Regions from separate parts of the Halalkalibacterium halodurans genome, predicted to be linked through region 2. Evidence: riboswitches for the same ligand, from Rfam matches in the RefSeq annotation. Region 2 holds a riboswitch; each other region holds the start of a gene.
The links. Region 2 has a riboswitch for S-adenosylmethionine ahead of FED51_RS08805 (methionine biosynthesis PLP-dependent protein). Riboswitches for the same ligand answer to the same signal wherever they lie in the genome.
Positions count from the first base shown of each region.

Region 1 (7,845 bases), 350 kb from region 2:
TACAGCGAGCCAACAACCAGTTGTGTTAACTGGTGAGGCTACATCTCTTACACTACCGATGGTAATTGAATTTTTACAGCAGTTAGCAACCCATCAAGTAGCAGACGGACAAACGCGTAAAGAGCAAGAAGAGCTGATGAAACAAAATGAACAGCTTCAAGAACGAAACAAAGAGCTTGAAAAAGAACTACAAAAAATCAAACAAGAGCATAGTATCATCGAAGAAGATTATCAATCAATGATCCAAATTATGAATCGTGCGCGGCGGATGGCGATTTTACAAGACGACGAACCAGCCTCGACGCAAGCATTTAAGATGGATAAAAACGGTAATTTAGAAAAAATCGCAAAATAACGAAACAAAACCCATTCGGTCATGAGTGACTGAGTGGGCTTTGTGTTGTATTAACGCTGGATTTCAATGCCATCGAGAAGTTTGCTGATGACGTGACCGGCCATGAATAATCCAGAAACCGACGGAACGAACGCATTAGAGGATGGTGGCATTTTCGCCTTTCGTATCTTTCCACTTTCGGCAGCCTCTGGGACAATTTCTTTGCGAATGTCTTCTCTGATTCGAATTGGCTGCTCATCGGAATAAACGACTTCGATCCCTTTATGAATCCCCTCTTTGCGTAAGCGGGTGCGAATCACCTTTGCAATCGGATCATAGCTCGTTTTCGAGATATCCGCAATTCGCAGACGAGTCGGATCCATCTTATTAGCAACACCCATACTCGAGATGATCGGAATGTTCCGCTTGAGACATTCTTTCATAAGATGAATCTTGTACGTAATCGTGTCACTGGCGTCAATGACGTAGTCTGGCTCGTAGCTGAAAAACTGCTCATATGTCTCTTCTGTGTAAAACATTTTTAAGGCAATGACTTCACACTCTGGATTTATGTCGGAAATTCGTTCTTTCATCAAGTCTACTTTTGGCCTTCCGACCGTCGATAGCAATGCGTGAATTTGACGATTCACATTTGTAATATCCACATCATCTTTATCAACGATGACGATGCGGCCGACACCGGAACGGGCTAATGCCTCTACGGAAAACGAGCCCACTCCGCCAACTCCTAAAACCGCAACCGTCGATTGCTTTAAGCGCTCTAATCCATCGTGTCCGATGGCAAGTTCATTTCTTGAAAATTGGTGCAACATTCCTTCTTCTCCTTCCACATGCGTCAATCCTTTTACGGAAATGACTATATCATAACAGATCGAAAAAACAAAGACCTCAACGCTGGATTCTGGGGAAACGAATATGAGTTAAAAAGGGGTTCATTGAGGTTGGTCTTACTTATGGCGGAAGCGATCGCTTTACTCTCTTAAGCGTAAAAAAACCTAAGGGTGTGTCCCCCTTAGGCTCAAAATACAGTGTGTGAAAGAGTCCCAAATGTGCCGTCGAAAACTTTGGTTTTGAACCTGCCCTCGGCAGGTGGGTGCTCTGCTCATCACTTCTTACGTCCCTCATCTATGAGAAAGGGCATGTAATCCATGAGGAGACAACAAGCTCCCTTATTCAAAAGTGTTGGCTCAAAACGTACAGTTATGCACGTACACCTCAGGACTCTTTGTTCAATTTCTGACCTTATTCTAGCATAAAGACCTCATCTTATGCAAGAGTGCACCATCTTTTTTCGCAATTTTCAGTCATTGTTTTCTTTTGTCGCTCACCTTGTAACTGTGATACGATAAATAGCAAATCCATTACTGATTATGGAGGGTTTACATGGACTGTCTTGCAAGTCAACGCTATGTTCTCATCAGGCAAGAAATAGGATGGATCGAAAAACGAACGATCGAGGAAACGTTTGAAATGCACCTGTTTCCTGATCAATTAGTAACATCATCAGAAACCTTTCCGCTCAAGCAGATTTTAGATATTTCTTACCGTAAGTCTGAAGAGGATATGGGCTATCTTTATCTTCATACGACCAGCGGTGTACGCACGTTTATTATTAAAGATGACCCTAAGCCTTTTGTTCAAGCGTTTCACCGATTGACGAAGGGTGATGCATATTTGTCGTAGCTAGCTGTTTTTCAAACGCCCCATAAACACGATAGAGACTTAATCCTAGCTGCTTCGAAATGAATGGGATAACATCCTCATATACCTTCAGCCACCACGCTTCGCCTTCGTCCGCCGCAAATGTATTGATCCGTTGACACGGTAAGTGCTCTACCACCTTTTCTGCTTCCTTTTTTTCATGAGCAGCAACCATGACAAGGACGTTCGCGATCCTGTTTTGCTCTTTTTCTTTTATGAGCATCGGTTGACGTTCTCCTTTGTATCGTTCATGGAACAAGTAATCTTCGACCATGCTGTTGGCCGTCGCCTCCTTCCCTGCACCAGGTCCAGTGAACAGCAGTCGCTCGATCGCTTTCCCTTCCAAGACAACAGCGTTCGTAACGCCATAGACTGTACTAAATGGATGATCGTTTGTAAAAAAGGCAGGTGCAACAGACCCAATAATGGTGTTATTTTTTACAGAGGCTCTACCGTCAAGCTTTAACGTGAGCCCTAGTGATTGACCTAATTCGACGTGCCAGTCGAGCACGTCATGTAGTCCGCTTCGCGAAATGTCGTCACGGTTTGACCAAATCCCAAAACAAAGTCGTGCTAATATTCGGATTTTATACCATGCATCATATCCTTCAATGTCGTCCGTTGGATCAGCCTCTGCATACCCTTTGGCCTGGGCTTCCTCCAGCATGTCTTGAAACGGTCGGTTTTGCTCAATCATCCCTGTTAAAATATAGTTTGTCGTTCCATTTAAAATCCCCGCTACTGATGTAAAGGAAGTCGTCGCTAGCGTACCTTTAATGGCATTTAAAATCGGGATTCCTCCGGCTACCGCTGCCTCGTAACAAAGGTACGTGTCGTTTTCGGCAGCTAGCCGTTCCAGTTCCTCTCCTCTTTCAGCAACGAGTTTTTTGTTTGCGGTCACGACGGGTACGCCTTTTTTCAAAAAGAAGCGGACATAATCATACACTGGCTCAATTCCACCAGCCGCCTCAAATACCACATCATAATGACGAGCAGCAAATGTCTTCCAATCGTCTGTTACAAGGGCGTACTGTTCACTATGTTCATGCTTTCTCCGATTGGTCACAAGCAACATTTCGAGAGTAACTTCTTTCCTTAATCCTCGCTCCAATTGAACTAGACTCTCGACAACACCTTGCCCAACGGTGCCAAATCCGATCACACCAACTTTAATCATCTGATTATTTCCCCTTTCGTATGCCCTCTCCTCATTTTTAGGTTCTTAGTCAAATGTTGGGGTGGCATAGGAGGGCGAGCCCCTCTTATCCTACCCCGAATGTCTGATGTTTGAATTGATGATGCAAGAGAATACGGTTTCGCAAGCGATCATAACGCCGAAAACCAAAGGCATTTCTCTTAATCACCTTCGTTTGATTATTCAGTCCTTCAATAAAACCATTGTTTAAGCCAAACGCGAGGCTATTCAAGATCTCGGTCTGCCAGTTCTTCAGCGTCTGAATGGCTCGGTGGAACTCCTTTAACGGGCTCGCCTCCACTCTTCGGTAAAAGGCGTAGAGACCTTGTTTCACCTCGCTCATTCGTCCTTCCCTTCCTTGCATCTTCGCTTCTTGATACCACTGACGAAAATGTTCTTTTAGCTCATACGCTTCCCTTAAATCAGGGGATAGCTCTAAGTACCGCTCCACCTTCTTCTTTTGCTTATCATCCAGTCCTTCTCTCTCTTTCTGAAACAGATGTTTGATCCGTTTACATCGTTTTCGATGATACGGATGGAACGCTTTTTGCACTCGGCGGCGAACCCCTTCCAGAGCCCAGTAGATGTAACGACAGAAATGGAACGGATCCCCAATGATGAGCGGGTGGCCTAAGGCCTTTTGAACAGCCGACTTGAAGGTATAACTGAGATCCATCACGACTGTTTTCACATGATGACCCTTCTCTTGAAGATATCGTTTAAGCGTATCGGCTTTACGATCCGGTAAGATATCCAGTGGCTTCCGTGTATCTGCATCCGCAATGATCACTTGATATTTCCCCGCATTCGTATCCCCTTTGTAATCATCAATCGCAATCCGAGGAGGAAGGTGATCCACCTTCTTCACGAGGGGGGCCGCCAATTGATCAAACCGGCGCATGGCAGTTGTCACGGACGTTTGGAATTGATTCGCTGTGTCCGTAAAGTTCTTCCCTTGAATGAGCCGTAAGCGAAACGCTTGATTCCATTCTACTGTCTGACGCTGATATCGCTCTACAAAACAGGCTTTCTCCGCAAACCGCTTCCCGCATCTGCACGCGTACCGGCGCTTTCGATAGAATAGATACACCCACCGTTCAAAGAGCTTGAGATGTTGAACTTTTTGGATGCGGTAATCATGGATTCTCTCGGTTCTCTCCCCGCAGGATGGGCAACGATGAGGCGTTCGCGGCATTTCTACATGGAGCGCGATAAAGTCCTCTCGTTCCTCCATCTTTGTGACCTTCACACCTTTTAATCCGGGCAAATCCATGGTAAAATTCATCGTACACGCAGCTCCTATCCTTTCTTTGTTTCTCGGCAATTCAAGGATAATGGATAAAGGAGCCTGCGTGCATTTTTTTTGCCCTCTTTTGTGCAAAAACCCCAACATTTATTGTAGAGCCCATTTTTATAAAAACTTGGCTCTCTAACAAAAAAACCTTTCCGATAAGGAAAGGTTTTCGCCTTCGCTTATCTTCCAGAATGAAATCATTCTGCTGAAATTAGCACCTTCGTTTGCTTGGCTAACAAACGGGTTGCCGGGCATCATCGGGTCAGTCCCTCTGCCTCTCTCGATAAGTCTTTTTATTATCACTTTTCACTTGATCTTGATTGCCATTATAAGCAGGAAATATCCGCCTGTCAATGAAAAGATTTTGATCACACGTTTACTTTATCTGGCTTATGACCAATAATTGATAAATTTAAATCGAGCAGTTGTTCTAGACTAACTTCTCCTGGCGCTTCTGTTAACAAACAACTTGCGCTTGCTGTTTTCGGAAACGCAATAGTATCACGAAGGTTCGAGCGACCAGCTAAAAGCATGACGAGTCGGTCAAGCCCAAGAGCAATTCCTCCATGTGGCGGGGTCCCATATTCAAACGCTTCAAGCAAAAAGCCAAATTCTTTTTGGGCACCCTCTTCTGTGAAGCCTAGAGCCGCAAACATTTTCTCCTGAACCGGGCGCTGATAAATCCTTTGGCTTCCACCTCCAAGCTCATAACCGTTTAACACAAGGTCATAGGCATCGGCGCGAACGCTCGCTGGATCTGTTTCAAGCTTCGTTAAATCTTCTTGCTTCGGACTTGTAAACGGATGGTGGAGGGCGACGAATCGCTTCGCCTCTTCATCGTATTCAACAAGTGGAAAGTCCACAACCCATAGGAAGTTAAATTTCGACTCGTCGATCAAGTTGAAATCTTTACCTAGCTTTAAGCGAAGAGCACCAAGGCTATCGAAGACGACTTCCTTTTTGTCAGCAGCAAAGAACAGCAAGTCTCCATCCTCTGCCCCCATCGCTTGCTGTAACTCAGCACCAGTCTCTCCTGCAAAGAACTTCGCAATCGGGCCTTTCAGCTCATCTTCTTCTACCTTCAACCAAGCTAACCCTTTCGCGCCGTATGGTTTGACAAACTCGGCAAGCCCGTCGATCTCTTTACGGGACAGGCTTCCTGCTCCGCCTTTCAAGTTTAGGCCTTTAACAATTCCGCCACTCTTGATAGCACTTGAGAATACTTTAAAGTCACTATCTTTCACAATGTCAGACAGTTCAATGAGTTCCATTTCAAAACGAGTGTCTGGCTTATCTGAGCCATATCGGTTCATCGCATCGTCATACGTCATTCGTGGGAACGGCAAAGCGACGTCGAGCCCTTTTACTTCTTTCATGATTTTTGCCATCATGTTTTCCGTCATCGTAAGCAAATCTTCTTTATCCATAAAGGACGTCTCAATATCGATTTGAGTAAACTCTGGCTGGCGATCAGCCCGTAAATCCTCATCACGGAAGCAGCGAACAATTTGATAATAACGCTCAAACCCTGAAACCATAAGAAGTTGCTTAAAAATTTGCGGTGATTGGGGCAATGCGTAAAATTCCCCGTGATGGACCCGACTCGGCACTAAATAGTCGCGAGCGCCTTCCGGTGTACTTTTCGTCAACATGGGTGTTTCAATTTCAAAAAACTCCTGTCCATCAAGAAAATCGCGAATAAGCTTTGTTGTTTGATGACGGAGCTTCATCGTCTCCTGCATGTCTGGACGACGAAGATCCAAGTAACGATACTTTAAGCGAATGTCTTCTGACGCGTCCGTGTTCGCTTCAATTTGAAACGGGAGTGATTTCGCTTTATTTAAAATTGTCAGGCGCTCTACATGAACCTCGATGGTTCCTGTCGCAATTTTGTCATTGACTGTACTTGGGTCCCTTTTTAAGACAACTCCTTCCACATCAAGGACGTACTCATTGCGCACCTTCTCTGCTGTCTCAAGTGCCTCCTGTGAAATATCGCTGTTGAACACGAGCTGAACGACACCCGAGCGGTCCCGTAAATCAACAAAAATGACCTGCCCTAAATCTCTTCTTCGTTGCACCCATCCTTTTAATTGAACTCGCTCGTTCACTTGCTCCTCTGATAGTTGTCCGCAATGATGCGTACGTCCGATCATGATTCGTTTCCTCCTTCGACTTGTTGTTTCATATGTGAGACTAAATCAGTTAGCGCGACATCTGTCTGCTCTCCTGTTTCCATATTTTTCACATTGACTTTACCTACCGCCAGCTCATCCTCGCCTAAAATAACGGTCCATTTCGCGTGAAGGCGATCTGCCGCCTTTAGTTGCCCTTTCATTTTCCGGTCTAAATAATCTTTCTCTGCGGAAATGCCAGCATTTCTTAGTTGATAGACGAGTTCGACCCCTTTATCTTTGGCCGCTTCCCCTAGCGTGACAACATAGCAATCAATCGCTTGGTTGTGGGCAGGTTTAGCCTGTTGAGCCTCCAACGCCATAATCGCCCGTTCGATCGAAAGGGCGAACCCAATTCCTGGTGTTTCCGGTCCACCGATCTCCTCGACTAATCCGTTGTAACGACCACCACCACAAAGGGTCGTAATCGCACCAAAGGCTTCCCCATCCACCATCACTTCAAAGGCTGTATGATTGTAATAATCAAGGCCACGAACAAGGGTCGCATCAACGACAAACGGAATATTTAATGCGGTTAAATACGATTGCACCTTTTCGAAATAGGCCTTTGATTCTGTGGATAGATAGTCATGAATCGACGGGGCCGTTCCCATCAGCTCATGATCCCGATCCTTTTTACAGTCTAAGATGCGAAGTGGATTTTTTTCTAGGCGATCCTGACAATCGTTGCAAAATTCATGAATTCTTGGCTTAAAGTGGTTGACGAGTGCTTCTCTGTGGGCAAGTCGGCTATCCGTATCTCCTAGGCTATTGATCACGAGCTTTAGATTTTTTAGTCCAAGCTCTTCGTAAAATCTCATCACAAGGGCCAACACTTCTGCATCAATAGCAGGATCAGCGCTTCCTAGTGCTTCTACACCAAACTGAACAAACTGCCGCATCCGTCCTGATTGCGGCCGCTCATAACGGAACATTGGCCCGATATAAAACAACTTCGTCGGTTGATTCGCTTGTCCGTATAGTTTATTCGAAACATAGGCGCGTGTGACAGAAGCCGTACCTTCTGGGCGTAGGGTCAAGCTTCTCCCACCGCGATCTTCAAACGTGTACATCTCTTTTTGCACAATATCGGTCGTATCACCGACACCGCGTAAAAATAACTCCG
Region 1 is NZ_CP040441.1:1,430,457-1,438,301, reverse strand. Features, by position in the region: gene FED51_RS06945 (RsfA family transcriptional regulator) at 1-355, shown strand, start outside; gene FED51_RS06940 (tRNA threonylcarbamoyladenosine dehydratase) at 406-1,167, opposite strand; RNA gene ssrS (6S RNA) at 1,392-1,580, opposite strand; gene FED51_RS06930 (hypothetical protein) at 1,739-2,038, shown strand; gene FED51_RS06925 (homoserine dehydrogenase) at 1,980-3,233, opposite strand; gene FED51_RS06920 (ISL3-like element IS651 family transposase) at 3,319-4,536, opposite strand; SAM riboswitch class I at 4,722-4,835, opposite strand; gene aspS (aspartate--tRNA ligase) at 4,914-6,701, opposite strand; gene hisS (histidine--tRNA ligase) at 6,698-7,845, opposite strand, start outside.
Region 1: another riboswitch for S-adenosylmethionine. It lies ahead of FED51_RS06920 (ISL3-like element IS651 family transposase); the one in region 2 lies ahead of FED51_RS08805 (methionine biosynthesis PLP-dependent protein).

Region 2 (7,845 bases):
CGAATGTGGTCTGGAGTCGTCCCGCAACAGCCACCAACCATATTCAACCATCCCTTTTCCGCAAAACCTGCGAGCTTGGCTGCTAATGATTCTGGGGATTCGTGATAGTTCCCCTCTTCGTCAGGTAACCCAGCATTCGGATAACAGCTTACAGAGCAGGTCGCAAGGTCTGAAAGAGAACGGAGGTGATCGCGCATAAATTCCGGTCCTGTAGCGCAGTTAAGACCGACAACGACGGGATTCATATGCTCTAATGACAAATAGAACGCCTCGATGTTTTGGCCGGCGAGCGTTGTTCCCATCGGTTCAATCGTTCCAGAAATGATGAGCGGCAGTTTTACCTCTAGCTCTTTTTGCGCTTGACTCAGTCCTAAATAAGCCGCCTTCACGTTTCGCATATCCTGGCTCGTTTCGAGTAATAAAATATCCGCCCCGCCTTTAATTAGACCTGTAGCTTGCTGGCGATAAGACTCGATAAGTTGTTCGAATGTCGCGCCCCCTGTGACGGAAAGAGATTTCGTCGTCGGCCCCATCGCCCCTGCAACGAATCGAGGCCAATCTGGAGTGGAAAACTCTTCAGCTACACGTTTAGCGATTTTCACCGCGCATATGTTTAACTCCTCTGCTTTGTATCCGAGATCATAATCGTCAAGAACGATATCTGTTGCCCCGAACGTGTTCGTCGCAATGACGTCTGCTCCTGCCTCTAAGTATGCGCGATGAATGTCCTCAACGACATGGGGGGCCGTCTCATTTAAATATTCATTACACCCTTCATACTCTTCTCCGCCAAAGTCATCAGCGGTTAGATTCGCGGCTTGTAACATGGTCCCCATCGCCCCATCAAGGATGACGATTTTTCGCTCTAACTGTTGTTCAAACAACGATTTAGTCATTCTTCTGATCGTCCTTTCTACTTCTGAACCGAGCGTTCTGGCTGTCTGATTTGATGATGAGTCTCCTTCACATAGTGAGTCAGATCAACAGTCATTCCGTAGCGTAAAAACGGGGTAATCAAATAGATGCCGTTAAAATAATGAGTCGCTACATCCAATAAAGATTTGGCAATGGCGAGTCCTTCCCGTTCCCCTTTTTGTCGGTCTTCACCGGCACGTGCCATCCGTTCTCGAATCTGATCTGTCAATTTAATACCCGGTACCTCATTATGAAGAAATTCTGCATTTCGACCGTTAATTAATGGCATGATTCCGATATAAATCGGCTTTTCAATGTGCTTAGTCGCTTCGTAAATGTCCTCGATCTGCTTTTCATTGTAGATTGGCTGGGTCATGAAATAGTCAGCGCCAGCCTCGATTTTCTTTTCCATTCGTTGGACCGCTCGCTCAAGGTGACGGACATTTGGATTAAAGGCAGCCCCCACAGAGAAATTCGCTTTTTGACCTAGTTCTTTTCCTGAAAAGGAGATTCCTTCATTCAATTGCTTGATTAAAGAGATTAGCTGAAATGAGGTCACGTCATAGACCGACGTGGCACCAGGAAAATCACCGACCTTTGTTGGGTCCCCCGTAATCGCTAATAAATCAGTCATCCCTAAGGCATGGAGCCCCATTAAGTGCGACTGCAACCCGATCAGGTTCCGGTCACGGCACGTCACATGGACGAGTGGCCGAGCGCCCACTTGCTGCTGAATAATCGCTCCAAGCGCTAAGTTATCGACACGAGGAGAAGCCAAGGAATTATCCGCCATCGTCACCGCATCCACTCCAGCATTTTTCAAAGCCGCTGCCCCTTCAACAAACCGATCGATCGCCAAGTTTTTCGGTGGATCTAGCTCCACGATGATCGAAGGCTGCTTCTTCACTTTTTCCGCAAGTGGCTCTCGAGCCGTCTTTTGCCCAGTAGAGCTCAACGTTTCTTTGATTTCCAATCTCACAGGCTTGCTTACAACAGGCTTTAATCCTTTCACAACTTTAGCAAACGCACGTACATGTTCAGGAGTGGTACCACAACATCCTCCTAGAAGGCGAACTCCTTGCTGCACAAAGCGTTTTCCCATTTCATAAAAATATTCTGGATTTGAATGGTAATACAGCCGACCGTCGCGATAATCTGGTAAGCTAGCATTTGGATAAGCAGAATAGTAGGCTCTGTCCAAAAGTTGAACCGTTTCGAGGGAGCGAAGCATTTGGTAGGGTCCCATACGACAGTTAATGCCGACAAGATCTGCTCCGAGCCCTTCTAGCTCTGCAAACGCCTCTTCTAACAGTTTCCCCCCTTGAAGTACGCCAATTTCTGCGATCGATAAATGAGCGATGACGGGCAAATCCGTTAAAGAACGGGCAAGACTGACGGCCAATTTCGCTTCTTCTAGATCATAAAAGGTTTCCAATAAAAGACCGTCCACCCCTTCGCTTACGAGCGCCTTCATCTGCTCCAAAAACACGTCCTGGACTTCTTGGATTTCTACTTCTTCAAATTGAATGCTGCGAATGCCGCCGATGGTACCGAGGACAAACGTCTCTTGTTTTGCAGCCTTTCTCGCTAATCGAACGGCGGCGCGGTTGATTTCCAATACTTGGTCGTCAAGCTGATATTTTGCTAGTTTCATCCGATTTGCCGCATACGTGTTCGTCTGGATCACATCAGCTCCAGCTTCCACATACGCTACATGGGCTGCCACGATTTTCTCTGGATCGGTCACATTGAGCTCTTCAAAGCATCGGTCAATCCCTTGCTCGTAAAGAAGCGTTCCCATGGCGCCATCTCCGACTAATATGTTCGTTTTCAGCGCTTCGACCAAGTTCGTCATAGATGTTCCACCTTTCCTCGAACGTGAGCAAATGCCGCTTTAAAGTCAGCCATTAGTTCTTCCGGTTTTTCTAACCCGACTGAAAGTCTAAGCAATCCATCACGAATGCCTCTTGCCTCCCGCTCCTCTTTCGGCATCGCGGCATGGGACATTTTGGCGGGGTAAGACAAGATCGATTCTACCGCTCCTAAACTGACAGCAAAAACAGGGAGCTTTACATGTTCCACGAACCTTCGAACCGCCTCTTCATTTTCTAGCTCAAACGATAGCACAGCGCCAAACCCTTCCGCCTGCCTTTTTTGCAATTCGTGTCCTAGGTGATCTTTTAAACCAGGGTAGTAGACTCGCTTCACTTCCGGGACGCCTAGAAGCCATTCGGCGATCTGCTGAGCCCCTTTCTCTCCGTGCTCCATCCGCACATGAAGTGTTTTCAAACCTCGGAGAACGAGCCATACGTCTTGAACGCCTAAAATAGCGCCGAACGAGTTTTGTAAAAAGGCGAGCTTTTTTCCCAGTTCTTCATCCTTTGTCACCGCCAGCCCTGCGACAACATCACTGTGACCTCCAATAAATTTCGTCGCACTATGGAGGACGACATCGACTCCAAGTTCTAGCGGTCGCTGCAAAGCAGGTGTTAAAAAGGTGTTGTCAAGAAAGGTGAGACATTCGTGTTCTTTTGCCAGTGAAACGACCCCGTGAATGTCGGTAATGTTCAACGTCGGATTGGATGGCGTCTCCATATAAAGGACACGGGTATTTGGTCTGATGGCCGCCGCCACTTCCGCCAAGTTTGTCATATCAACAAATGTATGGTCAATTCCAAGCCGGGTTAAAACTTCCGTTACGAGGCGAAAGGTCCCACCGTACACATCTTTCGTTAAGACAACGTGATCGCCCTTTGATAGGAGCATAAACGCTGTGGAGATGGCAGCCATCCCAGAAGCAAACGCAAATCCATGATTGCCTCCCTCAAGCTCAGCAATCGCCGCTTCGAGAGCATCCCGTGTCGGATTACCCGAACGGCTATAGTCATACGTTCCAAACGTATCAAAGTCAAACTGATGAAACGTAGAAGCGTGTTGGATTGGTACGCTTACCGCACCAGTTGCCTGGTCAACCTTATGCTCATTATGAAGTAGTTTTGTTTGCAAGCTGTACTGTTCGCTCACTGTGCTTCACTTCCTTTCACCGCTGACTGCTCGATGACACGGTTGAACGCTTGATCGAGGTCGGCAATCAAATCACCCACATGTTCGATCCCAACTGAGAATCGCAACAAGCGATTACATACACCGTTAGCGATCCGCACATCCTCTGGAATATCGGCATGGGTTTGCGTCGCCGGATAGGTCATTAAGCTCTCGACTCCCCCTAGGCTCTCTGCAAATGAAATGAGCTTCAACGATTGTAAAAACGGGTTAACCCAGCTCTCCGATTGGATGCGGAAGGAAAGCATCCCACCCCGTCCAGGATAAAGAACATCCGTTACTCCTTCATGCTTTTCTAAGTAAGACGCTATAGCCCTCGCATTGTTTTGATGCTGCTCCATTCGTAGAGCAAGAGTTTTCATCCCACGAATGAGCAACCATGAATCAAAGGCTGAGAGCGTTCCGCCAATTCCGTTATGGTAATAGGCGATCTGCTCACATAGCTCTTGTCCTTTGGCAACAATCAATCCAGCGATGACATCATTGTGTCCGCCTAAGTATTTTGACGCACTATGGATGACGATATGGGCCCCTTCGTTTAATGGTTGTTGTAAAAGTGGCGTATAGAACGTATTATCGACGATCAGCAGCAACCCATGTTTATTAGCAAGGGCGGCAAGCTCACGAATATTTGCTTCTTGCATGAGTGGATTCGTAGGGGTTTCAATAAACAGCGCCTTCGTTTTTTCTGTTATTTGCTGTTCTAACGCTGCAAGATTTCGCGGATCAGCATAGGAGAAAGAAAGCCCCCACTTTTTCCAGCCACCTTCAAACAAGCGGTACGTCCCTCCATACAAATCTTGGGAAGCAATAATTTCATCCCCTGATTGAAAAAGAGAAAAAACCGTTTGGATAGCTGCCATACCGGAACTACAGGCAAACCCTTGATCTCCGTTTTCTAACGTAGCAATCGCCTTTTCAAGCACTTCTCTCGTGGGATTCCCTGTCCGTGCATAGTCATAGCCAGTGGATTCGCCAATTCCGGAGTGACGATAGGCGGTCGAAAAGTAAACAGGCGTGTTGATCGCACCTGTTCGATCATCCATTCGATTTCCGATTTGTACTAAAGCTGTTTCTAATTCTTTACGATTCATGGTTGCTCCTCCTATCCATCTATTGGAAAAATCAGCTCGTCGCCAAGTTGCGAAAGCCTTCATTTTCCTTAAACTATCTGAAAAGTTCGATCTTTTCTGATTGTGTAAAAAAACACCTACCTTCTCGTCATGTAAGATTAAGAAGAAGTAGGTGTTGGATCTCACTCGCTTCCTCTTATCTCTCAAGCAAATAATGCTTGCAGGAATTAGCACCTGACCACAGGATCGTGGCTGGTTGCTGAGGTTTCTTCGGGCCGTTCCCTCCACCTCTCTGGATAAGAATACGAGACACTATTTTGTTTTCAAGACCTTTTTATAAAAATTACAACAATTCTAGCGAAAATGCAACAACATTCTTTCAATTCGTTTATTTTTTCACGGTGCGAATGGATTATTCTGGGGCACCATCAATATAAAGGTGATCTTCGTTGCCACAAATGCATTGTTTAAACCCCGTTTCATACTCTCCTTTTTCGTTTCGGTGGCCACGAAGAATGTAGCGTTCACCGCATTCAGGGCAGCGAATGACGACACGGTACCGTTCCTTTGCCATGCTCTCTACACCTCCATTCATTTTCTTCAAAGGTAGACGTATCTACTTCTCTACCTTTCATTAGCGGTCCAGTTGATTAGCCAGTTTTACTTTTTGTATCGCTACCCACCATAATACCAACATAAAGGGCACCATGACAAAAAGAAAATGCTTGCTCCACAATAACAAAATTGCATCATACAAGCTGTGCAGCAAAACCGGGAGAAAGAGCGAGAGAAAGAGCCATTTCTTTCGATGCTTTTCTTCCATTTTTGCTCGTCCTAAATAGTATCCCATAATCACGCCATAAATTGCGTGGCTTGACACTGGAAGTAACGCCCGACCGATCGCGGTTTCCACACCGTTAGCAATTAAGTATAATCCATTCTCCATAGAGGCAAATCCTAACGAAAGGGAAACACCAAATATAATCCCATCGTACCGACGGTTAAATTCCACATGTTTGTAGGCGAAAAAATAAAGCATAAACCATTTGAAAAATTCCTCGAAAAATCCATAAAGAATAAAGGCTTTTAACAAAGGATTCGCAAAGAAACCTTCCGCAAGAAACGCATGTTGGAGCACCATGACTGGAAACATCAGGAGCGCGCCAATTAAAAAGGTTCGCACGACAAAGCCCAAGGTTTGCGAGCCGTATTCATTTTTCAAATAAAAAAAGCATAGAAGCGCCATGGCTGGAGCAATGGCGGCTGTCAATAAACTGAACACAATGTCTCAACCTCTCCGTCCAAACTCACTACCCCCATTGTAAACGTTTTGTAAGGTTCACGAAATGGATTTGCAATAAGAAAGAGACTTTTTTACAGTTGAACAGCTATGTTATGATGATGCTTGTGAACAACTTGGAGTGAAGGGGTACACTTTGTCAGATTCACTTGTCTGGTTTTCACTCAAACAGTATAACCATTCGCCAAAAGGAGAACGAGCCATGAAAAAAGTTTTAGTTATACACACAGGTGGAACGATTGCGATGCATGAAGATGAAAAAGGGGGCGTACAGCCTAAAGAGACAAATCCCCTGTTTGCCACCGTCGAATCGTTAACATCGATTGCCTCGATCGAAGTCGATGATTTTCTCAATATTCCTTCCCCCCATATGACACCTGAGCTCATGTTTCAGTTGGCTGAGCGACTAAAGAGCCGAGTAGGTAATGAATCGTTTGATGGGGTCGTGATTACACATGGGACGGATACGTTAGAAGAAACAGCCTACCTTCTAGATTTGTTACTCGATTGGGAAGTCCCTGTCGTTGTCACAGGGGCGATGCGTTCCAGTAATGAGCTCGGAGCGGACGGACCACACAATTTTATTTCTGCTGTCAAAACGGCTGCTACAGATGAAGCAAAAGGAAAAGGAGTTCTCGTCGTATTTAACGACGAAATTCATACAGCAAAAAACGTCACGAAAACTCATACGAGTAACGTCGCCACGTTCCAAAGTCCACAGTATGGGCCGATTGGGATTGTCACGAAACGAGGCGTTACCTTCCACCACGCCCCTTCATACAAAGAGAGCTATACGGTCTCAAGCATCAATCATCGAGTTGTGCTATTAAAGGCCTACGCAGGCATGGATGGGTCCGTTGTTGATGCGATTGCCGACACGGGAATTGACGGCCTAGTCATTGAGGCTTTCGGACAAGGAAACTTACCACCAGCGGTCGTCCCAAGCATCAAACGTCTTCATCAAGCCAACATTCCAGTGGTACTCGTGTCAAGAAGCGTTAGTGGCATCGTTCAGGAAACGTACGCTTACGAGGGAGGCGGGCGTCACCTAAAAGATTTAGGGGTTATTTTTACGAACGGTTTAAATGGTCAAAAAGCACGATTAAAGCTACTCGTCGCCCTTGAATTGACGACCGATCATAAGAGATTACAAGAAATCTTTTTCAAATAAAAGAGCTAGGCACCATGCCCAGCTCTTTACTCCACTCGTTCCCGAATCAGTTTTGCGAACATTTCTCCGTGAAATCTGCCATTTTCAATAAATATCTCGTTAGCGTTATTTCCTGCAGCTATAACACCTGCGATAAAAATCCCTTCCACGTTAGTTTCCATCGTTTCTGGGTCGTGAATGGGACGACCTGTATCGTGATCGATAGCAACACCCATCGTTTTCAGAAAGTCGTGGTCTGGATGGTAGCCGATCATGGCAAACACGAAATCGGCTCTTGCCGCTTTCCTCTCACCATGGGTCTCATACTCCACTTCCGAAGCTGT
Region 2 is NZ_CP040441.1:1,775,870-1,783,714, reverse strand. Features, by position in the region: gene metH (methionine synthase) at 1-896, opposite strand, end outside; gene FED51_RS08815 (bifunctional homocysteine S-methyltransferase/methylenetetrahydrofolate reductase) at 914-2,770, opposite strand; gene metC (cystathionine beta-lyase) at 2,767-3,939, opposite strand; gene FED51_RS08805 (methionine biosynthesis PLP-dependent protein) at 3,936-5,072, opposite strand; SAM riboswitch class I at 5,245-5,354, opposite strand; gene FED51_RS21100 (hypothetical protein) at 5,464-5,625, opposite strand; gene prsW (glutamic-type intramembrane protease PrsW) at 5,686-6,333, opposite strand; gene FED51_RS08795 (asparaginase) at 6,554-7,522, shown strand; gene FED51_RS08790 (YpdA family putative bacillithiol disulfide reductase) at 7,549-7,845, opposite strand, start outside.

Region 3 (7,845 bases), 1.8 Mb from region 2:
GTCCAGAAGTATAAGGAGCGGCTACAGGACAAGCTCGAAGAATTATTCGCCCACATTGAAGAGACGATTGATTCCGATAACCAGCAGGTAGAGAATGATCAAGGGGAAAACAAGCGTGTGACTTCTGAACAGTTACGTGAAGCTGTCACTCAAGTGGAAAAACAGGCGAATCAAGCGGAACAAGCCCTTCATGACGAACAAGATCCGGTTCTGAAAAAAGAGAAAAAAGCGGAAGCTCGTCACTGGCGCCAATTACATAAGAAGTTAAACACAGACTATCTGCCACGCTTAGAAAGATACGAAGATCAATTAGCGACATTCGGTGATCGAAATAGTTTCTCCAAAACCGATCGAGATGCCACATTTATGCGTATGAAGGAAGATCATATGAAAAACGGTCAACTGAAACCCGGATATAATGTACAGGCAGGGACCGAAAATCAATTCATTGTCGGTTATTCCATTCATCAACGCCCAACAGATACTCGTTGTTTGATTCCACACCTTCGTATGCTTGAAGAACGCCAACTCCCCTTTCCAAAGAAGCTAATCGCAGACGCTGGTTATGGAAGTGAGCCCAACTATTTATATATCGCTGAAAACGAATGGGATGCCCTCATCCCTTATCATACGATGAGAAAAGAAGAAAGCCGGGTCTATCGGAACGACCCATGGAAGGTACAGAACTGGACGTATTTGGAACATGATGATACCTATATATGCCCAAATAACCGGAGAGTGACTTTTCGATACTACCGCAAACGAACGGATGCCTACGGATACGAACGAGACTTCAAAATATATGAATGTGAAGACTGTACCGGGTGTCCATTCAAGACGGATTGTACAAAAGCGAAAGGCAATCGCCAGATTCACTATAATCCGGTATATGAAGAAGGAAAATCAAAAATGAAACGAGCCCTTGATACGGAAGAAGGCGCAAAGACCTATCGAAAACGGAAAACAGAGGTCGAAAGCGTGTTCGGTCATATCAAGGGCAATCGGTCGTTCCGTCGTTTTCACCTTCGTGGCCTTGACAAGGTGAACATTGAGTTTGGGCTGATCGCAATCGCCCACAACTTCCTGAAACAGGCGAAGACCATCCGCCTGTTTCAGGAAGAGATAAACCGATCATCGGAGACAAAAAGCCTGAAGCGACTTATAAATGTCACTTCAGGCTTTTCTTTTTAAGGGCTTTTGAGACAGCCCCTTTTGGCCATTATTTGCATAGCATTGGCTTTCGGCCTTCTGTCTACACTATGAATACCTCTTAGACAAAAGGAGGAGAGGGCCCGGATGGATCAGATGAAAGTCGATGTGACAAGCAAGGTTCATGGGAAGTTGGAGAACGGTCATCTCAACCTATATATCGATCGTGCGAAAATTGGTCGTATTATTGAGACGAATGCTGGATTGCAATATGAAATGGCAGAAGGCTTTGATTTTCGCGATGATAAAGTGTTTCAATATGAAAACCCAGCACCAAATCAAGTGAAGTCTTATGTTGAGGGATGTGACCAGGGCTGGTGCTAAAAAGCTGTAACCCAAGCGAGAACAAGCTCGTTTGGGTTTCTTTAGTGGGGCAAAAAATTCATAGCCCTATTCGCTTCCTATTTCATGAAATTTCTACTAAACTATTTAGGGGTACGAAATTCTTTTGATGAGGAGAAGTGAGATGAGTCGTTTTATTCGTGAGTGGCACCAACAATGTAAAGGGTTTAATCGCAATGTACGCCACTTTTTTGTCTCCTCCCTTTTGTCTAACATCGGTTTAGGGATCTTCATGGTCATTTACAATTATTATATTCGGGAATTAGGATACGATGAACAAGTCAATGGACGCGTGATTGCAATGCAAGCAATGGCCACCGCGATTGCGCTACTACCTGCTGGTTTCATTAGCGATCAAAAAGGGCGAAAAAAGATGATCTTTATTGGTGCCTTGTTGACTGCGATTAGCTTACTGCTGCGTTCAATTTTTGCCGGTGAATCCCTCTTGCTGATGACCGCTTTTATGACAGGTTTTTTTCTCGCGTTTATTCAAGTGTCAGCCATTCCCCTTTTAGCGGAAAACTCATCGGAGAAAGAGCGAGTCCATTTGTTTAGCTTCAACTTTGCTTTAATTATGATCGCTAACGTCATTGGTAATTTACTAGGTGGGATACTGACAGATGCCTGGAATGTATTATGGGGAGTTTCGATGCTTAGTAGTGTTCGTCTGACATTGCTGATTGGTACCGCATGTTTTTTTGCCGCTTTATGGCCAGTGCTGCAAATAGAAGAGCGCTCTAAACAAGCAAATGCTCATCATGAGGACACTTCGCTTATTCAACAAATGAAACAACACCGCTCAAGCCTTAAACTGATCGGCTTATTTGCGATTGCCAATGTGTTAATTGGCTTTGGTTCAGGCCTCGTTATCCCCTATTTAAATTTATATTTTACCGATCGATTCGACATGAGCACGTCCCTAGTTGGCATTGTCCTCTCCATGGGTCAGGCGATGACTGCTATTGCTCTCATGGTCGGGCCGATGGTTGCCCATAAGTATGGCGAAGTACGAGCTGTTGTTTACTTGCAGCTCGCCTCTTTACCCTTTTTGCTCGTGGCCGCTTTTACGATGAACCCTTGGCTGGCCGTCCTAGCCTTTCTTTTCAGGCAAGCATTAATGAATGCTGGTAATCCGATTCAAATGGCGCTGATGATGAGAAGCGTGCATCCGGCGATGAAAGGATTGGCGAATTCAGTTGGACAAATGGTGTTCCAGCTCGGGTGGGCTGTCATGGGTCCTGTTTCTGCTGGAATCGTTGTCGTTTATGGGCCCTATACAGGGTATGCGATCGCCTTTTCAATGACGGCTATCTTATATTTGATCGGATCTGCCTACTTCTTTCTTGTGTTTCAAAGAGTGAATTAAACGAAAATTTAAACTATTTTACTATTGTTGACAAGGACTTTTTACCGTGATATTATTCTGACAATGAACATGCGAATAGTGTAAGAAAATCTCTTACGAATAGTAAGAAAACTCTTATCATGAGAGGTGGAGGGACTGGCCCGATGAAGCCCAGCAACCGCCAAGCAGCAAATCGCTTGGAAAAGGTGCTAATTCCTGCAAAGCGATGCTTTGAGAGATGAGAGAAGGGAAGACGTAAAACATTCCTTTCTGCTCATGGCGGAAAGGTTTTTTTGTTCTATTATGCAGTTTGATTCACGGAATTGTACTTTCTTACGATAATGATTTGCGTGCTCCTTGAGACGAAATTTGCGAGAGTGAGAGTTTTTGCTCTCGTACTGACTTTCGTTAAATTGGTAACGCGTAGACGAACTGATATATTTTTAGAAAAGAGGGCTTAACATGATATCGCTAGACGGCATAAGAAAAGTCTTTAAAGCGAAAACGGGATCGGTTACCGCTGTCGATGGCGTAAATTTAAAAATAAATGAAGGGGAAATCTTCGGTGTCATTGGCTATAGTGGTGCCGGTAAGAGTACCTTGATTCGAATGCTCAACATGTTAGAGCGTCCAACAGAAGGAAGCGTCATTGTGGCGGGGAAGGATCTTTCGAAGCTTTCCGATCGGGACCTTCGGATCGAACGGCAAAAAATCGGGATGATTTTTCAGCATTTTAACCTGCTATGGTCACGAACGGTCAGAAAAAACATTGCATTTCCACTTGAGATTGCAGGGGTTCCGAAAAAGGAGCGAGAAAAGCGAGTCGATGAGCTGATCAATCTTGTCGGTTTGGAAGGTCGAGAAGAGGCGTATCCGTCACAATTAAGTGGCGGACAAAAGCAACGTGTCGGAATTGCGCGAGCGCTTGCCAATAACCCGAAGGTGCTGTTGTGTGACGAAGCAACTTCTGCCCTTGATCCAAAAACGACGGATTCGATCCTCGATCTCCTGGTGGACATTAACGAAAAGCTCGGTCTTACGATTGTGTTAATTACACATGAAATGCATGTCATTCGAAAGATTTGCCATCGGGTCGCCGTCATGGAAGCGGGAAAAGTGGTTGAGGAAGGTCCAGTCCTCGATGTTTTCCGTAAACCGAAGGAGCATATAACAAAAGAGTTTGTAAAACAAGTAACAGAGCCGGAAGAGACGGTTCAGCATTTGCTCAATGAGGTGAAATCAGGACGCATCGTCCAACTAACCTTTGTCGGGGAGTCGGCTGAAAAGCCCCTCATTACAAATCTCATTCGCACCTTTGCAGTCGACGTCAACATTTTGCAAGGGAAAATTTCAAAAACACAAGAAGGTTCGTATGGAACGTTGTTTATCCACCTCGATGGACCGAAGGACGAAATTGAAAAGGCGATTACCTATATGCATGAGCAGCAACTAGAATTGGAGGTGATTGCCGGTGCTTGAGAATTTTAAGTGGGACGCTTTATGGGAAGCGACGAAGGAAACGATTTACATGACGTCCGTATCTGTTGTGGCGACCTTTGTCATCGGAATCATTCTCGGTTTAATTCTGTTTTTAACGAGCAAAGGAAACATGTGGCAAAATGTTGCCATTCATACGGTGTTCAGTGCGATAGTTAACATTTTTCGCTCCATCCCGTTCATTATTTTAATTGTTCTTTTAATTCCATTTACCCGAGCGCTGTTCGGTTCCATGTTAGGAGCCAATGCGGCGTTACCTGCGTTAATTATCGGTGCTGCTCCCTTTTACGCCCGGATGGTCGAAATTGCCTTGCGTGAGATCGATAAAGGGGTGATTGAAGCGGCACAGGCGATGGGGGCCGGCCATTTTCGAATTATTTGCCGTGTCCTTATTCCTGAATCATTCCCAGCGCTTATTTCAGGAATAACCGTAACGGCGATCGCTCTTGTGAGCTATACAGCGATGGCCGGTGTCATTGGTGCCGGTGGATTAGGACACTTTGCCTTTCTTGAAGGGTTTCAACGAAACAACCCTGAGATTACATTGGTGGCAACAATCACGATCCTTTTTCTCGTTTTTATCATCCAATGGATCGGCGATTTTTTCACAAATATAACAGACAAACGATAAGGGGGATTTTTTCAAATGAAAAAGTTTTTAAGCATTATTGGCGCGGCGACGCTTTCGTTATCACTTGTTGCTTGCGGTGGAACTAGTGAAGAGGACACGCAAGGGACTGAAGAAGCAGAAGGAGAAGCATCAGTGGATGAGCCTGTAACGATTAAAATCGGGGCTTCTGCTGTTCCGCATACTGAAGTGCTTGAATTTGCGGCACCTCTACTTGAAGAACGGGGGATTACGCTCGAAATTGAAACATTTACTGATTACATTTTACCTAATACAGCGTTAAGAGATGGAGATATTGATGTGAACTATTTCCAAACGCCAGGGTATTTGGCTCAGCAAATTGAAGAATATGACTATGATTTCGTAAGCCTAGGTGAAGTTCATGCCGAACCGATTGGAATTTATTCAAAAGAGTATAGCAGCCTTGAAGAGCTTCCAGAAGGAGCAGAGATTATTTTCAGTGACTCGATTAGCGACCATGGAAGAATCCTTCCGATCTTTGAACGAGCTGGACTGATTGAGCTTGACGTAGAAGAAGGGGAGCTTGCGACAATTGATGATATCTCTTCCAACCCGAAAAATCTCGTATTTGGCTCACAGCAAGTAGAGGCACGTTTCCTTGCGCCATCTTTTGAAAATGGTGAAGGAGATGCTGTGGCGATCAATACGAACTATGCATTAGAGGGTGGCGTCGACATCGAGCAATATGGAATTGCTTTTGAGTCAGAAGATGTCTTACAGCCAAACTTAATTGTTGTTCGTGCAGAGGATCAAGATCGCCCTGAGTTCCAAGTACTTGTTGAAGTTCTTCAATCTGAAGAAGTTCGTCAGTTTATCGAAGAGCAGTACAATGGCGCGGTCATTCCGATGGGGTAATCGATAAGGACCAGTGATGATAATCGCTGGTCTTTTCTTTGTAAATGAAGAAAGGGAGGCGTAGCTGTCTGGTGCATGGCCTCAAAAGCGAGGCAACTTTCCGAAAGGCAGTAATAAGTCATCACCTTTTTTTGTAGTACACCGTGATTTATTTATCTCTGTTACTTCTCAAGCAGGGGTTTTTCTTACGTTATGGGAGGCGCTCAGTTCGATTCAGGAATATTCGAAAACTGGGAAAAATTATGTCAGAAAAGAATGAAAATATTTGAAGGAACTTACAATAAAGCGTCGAAATTGTAACAATATCGAAAGGGCAGAATTTTTTCGTGCGATTAGTGGGAGTGTTATCATCATGAACCGTCCATTTTTTAAAAGCTGGCTGCAAAGAAAGACAAAGCCAAAAGAAAAAAAGAAATCATATCAAGAGCGTCTGAGTGAGATCGGAAATGATTATAAGGATGGAAATGAGAATTATCATGCAGCTATCGGAAAAATGGCGGCATTTTTTGCTCATGAAATAAGAAATCCTCTAACCTCGATTATCGGTTTTACTCAATACCTTGAGCAAAATGAAACGATTCGCTCTGATCCCACGATTGCCCAATATACGTCTATCATTAAAGATGAAGCTATTCGTATGGAGGCGCTCATTCAAGAGTTATTAACGTTCGCCAAAGCCCATCTTGACGAGGAAAACTTGTCATTGATTGATGTTAAGCGTAGCATTGAAAAGGTTATTCTCATTCAGAAAATGAAGCAAGACAAGAAAGAGATCCGGTTTCGCACAGATTTGGCAGAAGGCTTATATATTTCAGGTAATGTAACCCGCTTTGAGCAAGTACTTATTAATCTTATTAAAAACGCTGTTGAAGCAATAGAGGAAGAAGGAACCATTTCCATCAAGCTTTCCAATGATCAGGACGCAGTGATTCTTGTCATTCATGACGATGGACCAGGAATTGCTGAGGATCAATTAGAGAACATTTTTTATCCTTTTTTTACGACGAAGGATGAGGGAACAGGCTTAGGATTGCCCATATGCAAAACCATTATAGAAGCCATGGAGGGAACGCTTGAGATCAAGAACCATCCAAAAAGAGGTGTGGTTGTCACATTAACCATTCCAAAAGGGAAAAACATGATGATTTAAATCTTTCAGAATGATAGGGGAGAATCACGTATGTATCACATTTTAACCTTCCTAATATCCATTTTGGAATGGAGCGCCCTCTTATCGTTTCCCGTTCTATTATTTGGTTATACGTTCCGCCGCTATCGTTTATCAATTGTAGCGATTGGTACGTTATTAAGTCTTTTATCGATTTTTGTGTTACGAATGGTCCCCCATTTGCACTTGCCGATTGTGATTTTCATTCAAATGACCGTTTTGTATATCCTTGTCAGATGGTTATTTCGATTTAATTCATTAGAGTCGTTAGTCGTGACGAGCAGTGGATATGGGTTTTATATCTTTACCCAATTAATCATTGTCGAAGCGATTACCGCCATGTCCTCTTACAGTTATTGGGACGTCTTGCTGTCTTATACCGATGTAACGTTGCTGATTCAAAGCGGTACGTTCCTCCTTGTAACAACAGCCTCTTACGGCATTTACCGAGGGAGCTATCAGCTAAACGAATTTCGCGGACATATTGAAGGAGATTTGCTTTCGACGAAGGAAAAACGCGTTATATTTGTAAGTGCGTTTATGATGTTTCTGTTCATTTGCTTCGCATCTTATGTGATGACGACAAGTGCAGTGTTAAACAAACATTTATTTGTTCTCTTCATTATCGTATTGCTTTTCCTTGTATTATCTACGTACTACGTTCTTCACTCCACCTTTCAAGCAAAGCGGATGATGGAGGCAAAGAAATTTTATCTAGATCAAGAGCAGCAACTATCAAGTATTGTCGAAACGATTCAAAATGAATACAGCATCCATTCC
Region 3 is NZ_CP040441.1:3,616,368-3,624,212, reverse strand. Features, by position in the region: gene FED51_RS17730 (IS1182 family transposase) at 1-1,191, shown strand, start outside; gene FED51_RS17725 (YusG family protein) at 1,297-1,533, shown strand; gene FED51_RS17720 (MFS transporter) at 1,676-2,917, shown strand; SAM riboswitch class I at 3,029-3,141, shown strand; gene FED51_RS17715 (methionine ABC transporter ATP-binding protein) at 3,359-4,375, shown strand; gene FED51_RS17710 (methionine ABC transporter permease) at 4,425-5,024, shown strand; gene FED51_RS17705 (MetQ/NlpA family ABC transporter substrate-binding protein) at 5,040-5,897, shown strand; gene FED51_RS17700 (sensor histidine kinase) at 6,250-7,047, shown strand; gene FED51_RS17695 (hypothetical protein) at 7,078-7,845, shown strand, end outside.
Region 3: another riboswitch for S-adenosylmethionine. It lies ahead of FED51_RS17715 (methionine ABC transporter ATP-binding protein); the one in region 2 lies ahead of FED51_RS08805 (methionine biosynthesis PLP-dependent protein).

Region 4 (7,845 bases), 860 kb from region 2:
TGGAGACAAAATCGACGAGGACATCATTCAATACATTCGAAAAAACTACAACGTGTTGATCGGTGAACGGACAGCCGAACAGGTAAAGATTGAAATCGGATACGCTCCAATTGATCACGAAGTCTTGACAATGGAAGTTCGTGGCCGGGATTTAGTGTCGGGCCTACCGAAAACGATTGAATTGAAATCAACGGAAATCCAGTATGCAATCAATGAATCATTACTGCAAATTCTTGAAGCCTTACGCGCCACCCTTGAAGATTGTCCACCTGAACTGAGCGGTGACATTGTCGACCGCGGTGTCATTTTAACTGGCGGGGGCTCGTTGATGAATGGTTTCCAAGAGTGGCTCACTGATGAAATTGACGTACCTGTTCACCTTGCACCTAGTCCGCTAGAAGCTGTTGCGATTGGAACAGGGCGCTCGTTATCCATGATCGCAAAACTACAAAAAGTGACGGTGTAATGTACGAAACTCGAGGGGCTGCTCAAAAGCAGCCCTTTCATCCATTCATCGTTAAAATCCGTCCATGATTGAGCGCTTATTCTTTATTATTTTTTTAGCCTCCTTAAGTATACTCGTCTAAGCTTTCCACTTCTTGTTCATGATCCGTTCCCTAAAAATCGCCATCCGTTGTTCGGTTTAAGACGTACCGCTTCCCCTTCTCCACTTGGAAGCTCATTCGTCCAGAGTCCAAAACATCCCCTTCTACCTCTTCACCGCTCTCGGTTATTCGCATGTTTATTCGAGTAAGCACTTCACACGTTTGCGTTTTAGTTGAGACGATTTCCACCTTGACCAGTGCTCCATTCGTCCAAGCTAAATCAACTTCATATCCTCCTCTGCCTCGTAACCCTTTCACATACCCGTCTTTCCATGAATCAGGAAGCGCCGGGAGAAACTCGAGGTAGCCTTGATGCGATTGTAAAAGCATTTCGGCGATACCAGCTGTTGCCGAAAAGTTTCCATCGATCTGAAAAGGTGGATGGGCACCGAATAAATTAGCGTATACACCACCGCGATGTTGCATCGATTCATCCTCTTTAATAAGCTTTAACATGTTTGAGAGTAACCGCTCGCAGCGATTCCCATCTTTAAATCTAGCCCATAAGCTAATTTTCCAACCTAGACTCCAGCCTGTTCCTTCGTCACCTCTAATTTCAAGGGACGTTTTGGCTGCTTCAAAAAGATTTGGCGCTGATTGCTCTGTAATGAGCCGCCCTGGGTAAATCCCGACAAGGTGGGAGACGTGACGATGATGAACATCTTCGTCTTCGAAATCGTTCGACCATTCCTGTAATTGGCCGCGCTTACCGATTTGAAGCGGCAACAGCCGTTGCTTCGCATCAGATAAGACCTTTACAAAATCTTCATCGATTGAGAGGCGTTTTGCCGCCTGAATGCAATTGTCAAAGCATTCTGCGATCAATGACAGATCCATCGTCGTCGCAGAACTAACGGCATAGCCCTTTTCTCCAATCCGGAACCGTTGCTCGGGAGAGGTCGAAGGTGAAGTGACAAGATAACCTGCTTCATTCTCAATCAACCAATCCAAACAGAATAACGCCGCCTCCTTCATAATCGGATATGCCGTATCTCGCAAATATGCTTCATCTTCGCCAAAAGTGTAATGTTCCCATAAATGTTGGGTTAACCATACACCACCCATCGGCCAAAACGCCCAGACCGGATCTCCATGACCAAAATCGCCAACTGGTGCTGTTTGTCCCCACAAATCAGCATTGTGGTGCGCCACCCATCCTCTTGCGCCATAATTTATTTCAGCTGTTTTCTTTCCGTTCGCTGCCAACCTTTCGATAAAATGAATTAACGGTTTATGCAGTTCGGCTAGGTTGCAAGTCTCCGCCGGCCAGTAATTCATCTCCGCATTAATGTTTAACGTATAGTTGCTGCTCCATGGCGCCCGTGTTTCTTCATTCCAAATCCCTTGTAAATTGGCAGGTTGGGTTCCTGGACGAGAGCTGGCGATCATTAAATACCGACCATACTGGAATAAGAGCTCCACCAACCCAAGATCACGGCTACCATATTCCTTTATTCGTTGATCGGTTGACATGTCCGCTGGGGCTATGCTCTCTCCCAAATGCAGCGAAACCCTATTAAATAGCTTCGTGTAATCTTCAAGATGACGATTAACAATCTCTTTATATCCTCTCTTACAAATCGCCTTGATTGTTTCAATTGTGCGCAAGCTAGGATCTCGTTCTAAGCAGCTCGCCCCTGTACTTGGATCAAAGGAAGTCGACGCACTAAAATATAAAGTTGCACAAGTCGCCCCCATTACGTGCAATCCGTCGGCATCTACTTTCAACGACCCACCTTCGTTGACGGCAGCAAGTCTCCCGTGAAACTTCATCCCCTGCGACATATCTGGATGTCCGTAACGTACAGGATTCTCTTCATCATAGTAACTAGGTGACACGTGCTCTGGTGCTGTGCCGGATATCGTATAGTGTTCCGCACCAACGCTCGATACATGTCTCAGCAGACTATCCAGCTTGGCCCGGAAACTGAGGAACCCCTCCTTGCTTGCGGTTAAACGAACGACGATGGCTCGGTCAGGATACGTTACAAATAGTTCACGGGTATACTGTACGCCACCAATTGTGTAAGTAACGGTGACGATCCCTGTAGATAGATCTAGCTCTCGGTGATAATGAGGAGCCACAACTTGGCCATGATCCATGAAAATGTTCAAATCGCCAAAAGGTAAATAGGATTGCGTATAAGGACCCATCATGTCCCTTGAGAGCTGATCTGCTTCTTCATACTTTTCTTGTGCGATCAGCTCTCTCACTTTCGGCAGTACCTCCTTCACCCTTGGATTATTCCAATCCTTCGGGTAGCCTGACCATAACGTGTCTTCATTTAAAGCGATACGCTCCTTCTCGACCTTTCCGAATACCATCGCCCCGAGGTTACCGTTCCCTATAGGTAGCGCTTCCGTCCAAAAACTAGCTGGAGAATCGAATTGAATCTTCATAAAGTTTTCTTCCCTCCTACGATTGTTACATAACATTTTTTAACTTCATCTTCCCAGAATCGAACGTTTGTAACCATGTCAGAATTATAGATGAGAAACCGTTACATTGACACTGCACTTTTTTGCGTTTAGTATAATAAATTCACTTTTGGAGCAGCCAAACAGTTAAACTATGTCCAATCAAATGTAACTGCTCGATTACAAAAGCTAGAAAATGAACTAGGCGTTTTGTTATTTTATCGAAAACCAAAAGGAGTCCAATTGACAGAAAAGGGCGTCCTTTTTCAACAATATGCTGATTCTATTTTACGAATGGTCGAAGAATCAATCCGAGTATTACAAGATCACGAGCAGCCCAATGGCTCCCTTCGAATTGGTGTAGTTGAAACGGTGACATGTGGTCATTTCATCCCTCTGATTGCGTCTTACCAATCAACATACAATCAAGTCGAGCTTAGCATTAAAACAGGTCAAACTCCTCAATTATTGGAGAAGGTTAAAGAATATGATTTAGACGCTACATTGGTTACAGACATACCTAGCTTCCCTTGGATCGAGATAGACGAAAGTTGGACAGAAGAGCTTGTCGTCCTATCGCACGATGAGTTTAATTTTACAACACTGCTTGATCGGAAATGGGTCGTTTCTTCATCTGGGTGTCCATTTCGAAAAAGGTTGGAGGAATGGTTGCAAGATGAGGGAGGATCACTTGAGAACTATCTTGAGATTCACTCACTTGAAATATTATTAAGTAGTGTCAAATCTGGCTTAGCGGCTACCCTCCTCCCTCGGTCCGTATTAAAAGGCGCCTACGAAGATCTTTACGCTTTTCCAATCCCTGAAAAATATCGTTACATGACGACTGCGCTTTTACGAAGAAAGGAGAAACATACAAGCTATGCCTATCAAGCCTTTTGTGAAATGGTGAATAGAGACGGATTATGAAAGAAACAGTGTTGGCAAATCCTGCTGTCATCTATGAGTAAGGCTTTACAATAATCGATCCTATTTTTTGACCAGCAAAGCATGCCGTTAGAAAAAGAATCGATAACCGGCTAATAGTAGCAGCCCAGAAATCAAGGAGGTGATGATCTGTTTCATGCTTAATTGAACCGCAAACGACGCACCCATCTCCTTCTTAACAGCCGAAAGCGTGACCGCACACGAAGAAAGAGTTGAGGCTAAATAAACAAGGACAACCAGTTCACCAGTTGAGACCGTAGACAGTAACACCCCTTCTCCTTCATTATATTGAAAAAGCCCGCCAAATGGCGAGCTGCGATGAACAACTATAAAACTAGGATCTAGTACGAACCAATGGCTGATGTTTCTGCTCATAATCTTCACGTATGATCGCATAAACCTTGAAATCTCGATGCGCCCCTTTGACATAGATGGCGCGGCGATGGGTACCCTCATAGATCAACCCCGCCTTTTCCATCACTCTTGCGGACGAAATATTTTCGGCAAAGCATTTTGCTTGGATTCGTTCGAGCTCCATATTATTGAAGCCAAATTCGACTAAGGCGTTCACCGCTTCAGTCATAATTCCTTCACCCCAATATGGTTCCGATAAGACATAGCCTAGCTCTGCCGTTTTGTCTTTTGGCTTCCACCAAACAAAATCGACCGTTCCGATCATTCGCTCGTTTCTTTTCAGCTCAATGGCCCACGGAGAGACATCTCTTTCATCGTATTTGTTTAAGGCAAACGCTAAAAACGCTTCGCTATCTTTGATGCTTTGGTGCGTTTCCCAAAGGACGTATTTGGTCACCTGTTCATTGGACGCATAGTCGTAAATGGCCGCCGCATCATCTTTATGGAACTTCCGCAGTCGTAATCGTTCAGTTTCTATCGTTGGCAAGTCTCCATAGATGTCTTCAATTTCCATGTTAACCCTCCCTTTCTATTTATTGCTTCTTTGTCAGTTCGCGTATTTCGCGCAGCACTGGCATTGCTTCGAGTTCCTCCTCGGTAACCTCTGACCATACAATTCCGGTCGGCTTTTCAATCGCTCCTACTGACTGCATAAGTCCTTCCGTTGTGGCAATCCAGTCAACGGTTACATCGTAAGCATCCCGAGGTAATTCCACGTCCACAAGCTGTACCTGATGAACAGTGGTCACGACAGGGACCGGACGATTACCGAGCTCACGTATGATCGCATACTCCCGATCAGCATAGCCCTCCCCTTTGCCGATCCGTCTTCCCGAGCGATCGACCGCGACCGACCCCATTACGATCAGATCAATTTCTGGCATCTCTGTTAATGAAATCACTTTTCCATAGGAGAGAATGTTGCGAAGGCTCACCGCTTTACGCTCCTCTCCTTCTGGCACCCACTCTGGCTTTACGAGGATAAAACCATCTTTCAGTCTTGGCGTTGGGACGAGCAACGTTTTCCCGTCCATTAACACTTGCGCTCGTAACGGTAGCTGAGGTGAGTCAGGATTTACTTTAACGACTTTTGCTTGCTTATACGCCTCAAGCTGGATTAAATGGCGGGTAGCCTGCTCTGCCCCTTTGAAGTTCGGAATACGTCCTTTTAACGGAAACGGGAAACGGCCAACCTTTTTTTCGGTCATTTCCTGCCACATTTGTTCCCGTATCGCTTGTTTATCTGTCAATCTATTCCCCTCCATTTTTTTCGTTCATATGGATTGCTTTATTCCCATCATTCTGATATGATTACTTAAACTTCATATTTTCTTATCCAGAGTGGTGGAGGGACTGGCCCTATGAAGCCCGGCAACCTCTTTTTTTAAAGAAGGTGCCAATTCCAGCAGAACATGATGTTCTGAAAGATAAGAAGCGAACGGATCGCACGTCTTCTTATCGAAGAGGTGTTTTTTCTTGTTTTAACACCTTATCTGTCGGAAAGATTACTTGTTATTGTACCGAAAACAGCAAGACAAAAAAAGAACAACTTGGAATGAGGAGGCGTTGTACATGAAAAAAATTTACGTAATCCACGAAAACGATGAATGGACGGTTCACCTATTTAAACGACTTGAGGAGCTTGGACTTCCTTATGAGGATTGGCATCTTCGTTCAGGTTCAATCAAACTTCATGAAGCACCGCCAGAAGGTGTGTTCTATAATCGAATGAGCGCCTCCTCCCATACGCGCGGACACCGTTACGCTCCTGAGTTAGCCGGCGCTGTCCTCGCTTGGCTTGAGCGCCATGGGCGGACGGTCATTAACGGTTCTCGCGCTTTGCAGCTAGAAGTAAGTAAAGTGAATCAATATATGGCGCTAGAAACGTTCGGGATCACCACTCCGAAAACGATTGTAGCTGTAGGAAAGAAAGAGCTACTTGATGCGGCAGCCTCCTTTGAAGGACAAGCCTTTATTACGAAGCATAATCGTGCAGGCAAGGGGCTTGGCGTCCAACTATTCCAACACATTTCAGCTTTAAAAGAGTATGTAGAAAGTGATGAATTTGAAGAGCCGGTCGATGGCATCACCCTTCTTCAGCAATACATTCAAGCAGCTGAACCTTACATTACACGCTGTGAATTTGTCGGCGGCGCATTTCTATATGCTGTTCGTGTCGATACATCGGAAGGATTTGAGCTATGCCCAGCCGATACGTGCTCAATCGAAAGCAAATTTTGCCCAGTAGGGGAAGAACCCACGTCCAAATTTCAAATTTGCAAAGATTTCCATGACCCAGTCATTGAAAAATATGAACAAGTGCTGAAAGCGAACGACATTCAGGTTGCCGGCATTGAATGCATCCGCGATAAAGACGGAACACTTTACACGTATGACATTAACACGAACACAAATTACAATTCGGAGGCAGAGCAACGGGTAGGACAGTACGGCATGTTAGAGGTTGCAAAGTATTTAAAGAGCCTTTTGTCATTGGAGTGAGCTCGTCGCCTATGTAGACAAATACACGTTGAGGTGGCTCTACTTGTGCCACCTCGTTGTCATTATAATTCTTCCGGTGTTTTCACCCCCAGGACAGCCATAGCATCTGCGATGACTTCGCCAGTCCTTTCAGCTAGAATAAGCCTTGCCTGCCTCACCGTTTCATCATCTGCGAGAATGACGTATTTGTGGTAGAATTGATTGAATTTTTTACTGACGGTAAGGACATAACGGGCGAGCTGATGCGGCTCTCTTGCCTCGGTCGCCTTAATGAGCACATTCGGATAGTGAATAAGCACTTTTAACAAACTCCACCCTTCATCGTTCGTCACATGCTGCCAGTCCATGTGACGGCTATCATTTAGCTTATCCCCTCTCCGAAGAATGCTCTGGATTCTCGCGTACGTATACTGAACGTAAGGACCTGTCTCCCCTTCAAAGCTCAACGCGTCCTCTAAGCGAAAGTTCACATCTAGCCGGCGATCTTGCTTTAAATCGCCGAAAATGACAGCACCAACACCTACTGCTTCTGCCACCTCGTGTAAATGTGGATGGTTTGGGTGCTTTTCCTTTATTTTTGCCTTCGCATGGGCGACAACGTCATTCAGTACATCTTCTAGCATCACCACCCGACCTCTTCGCGTTGACATCTTCTTCCCATCCAACCTGAGTAATCCGAACGAAATGTGCTCACACTGATCCGCCCATTTATAGCCCATTTTCTTTAGCACGTGGAACACTTGCTTGAAGTGAAGCGTCTGTTCCCCTCCGACGACGTACAACAATTTTTCCCCTTTTTGCACGTGATGACGATAGATCGCCGTCGCTAAATCCCTTGTCGCATAAATGGAGGTTCCGTCCGATTTCACGATCAAACATGGAGGCAAGTCAGCATCCTCTAATGGCACGACAAGAGCACCTTCACTGCACGTGAGCAGTCCTTTTTCTTGTAGTTCCTTGA
Region 4 is NZ_CP040441.1:919,102-926,946, reverse strand. Features, by position in the region: gene mreBH (rod-share determining protein MreBH) at 1-466, shown strand, start outside; gene FED51_RS04470 (glycoside hydrolase family 95 protein) at 618-3,005, opposite strand; partial or broken gene FED51_RS21530 (helix-turn-helix domain-containing protein) at 3,171-3,269, shown strand; gene FED51_RS04465 (LysR substrate-binding domain-containing protein) at 3,318-3,950, shown strand; gene FED51_RS04460 (hypothetical protein) at 4,038-4,238, opposite strand; gene FED51_RS04455 (GNAT family N-acetyltransferase) at 4,303-4,896, opposite strand; gene FED51_RS04450 (5-formyltetrahydrofolate cyclo-ligase) at 4,916-5,632, opposite strand; SAM riboswitch class I at 5,712-5,816, shown strand; gene FED51_RS04445 (ATP-grasp domain-containing protein) at 5,955-6,884, shown strand; gene argS (arginine--tRNA ligase) at 6,947-7,845, opposite strand, start outside.
Region 4: another riboswitch for S-adenosylmethionine. It lies ahead of FED51_RS04445 (ATP-grasp domain-containing protein); the one in region 2 lies ahead of FED51_RS08805 (methionine biosynthesis PLP-dependent protein).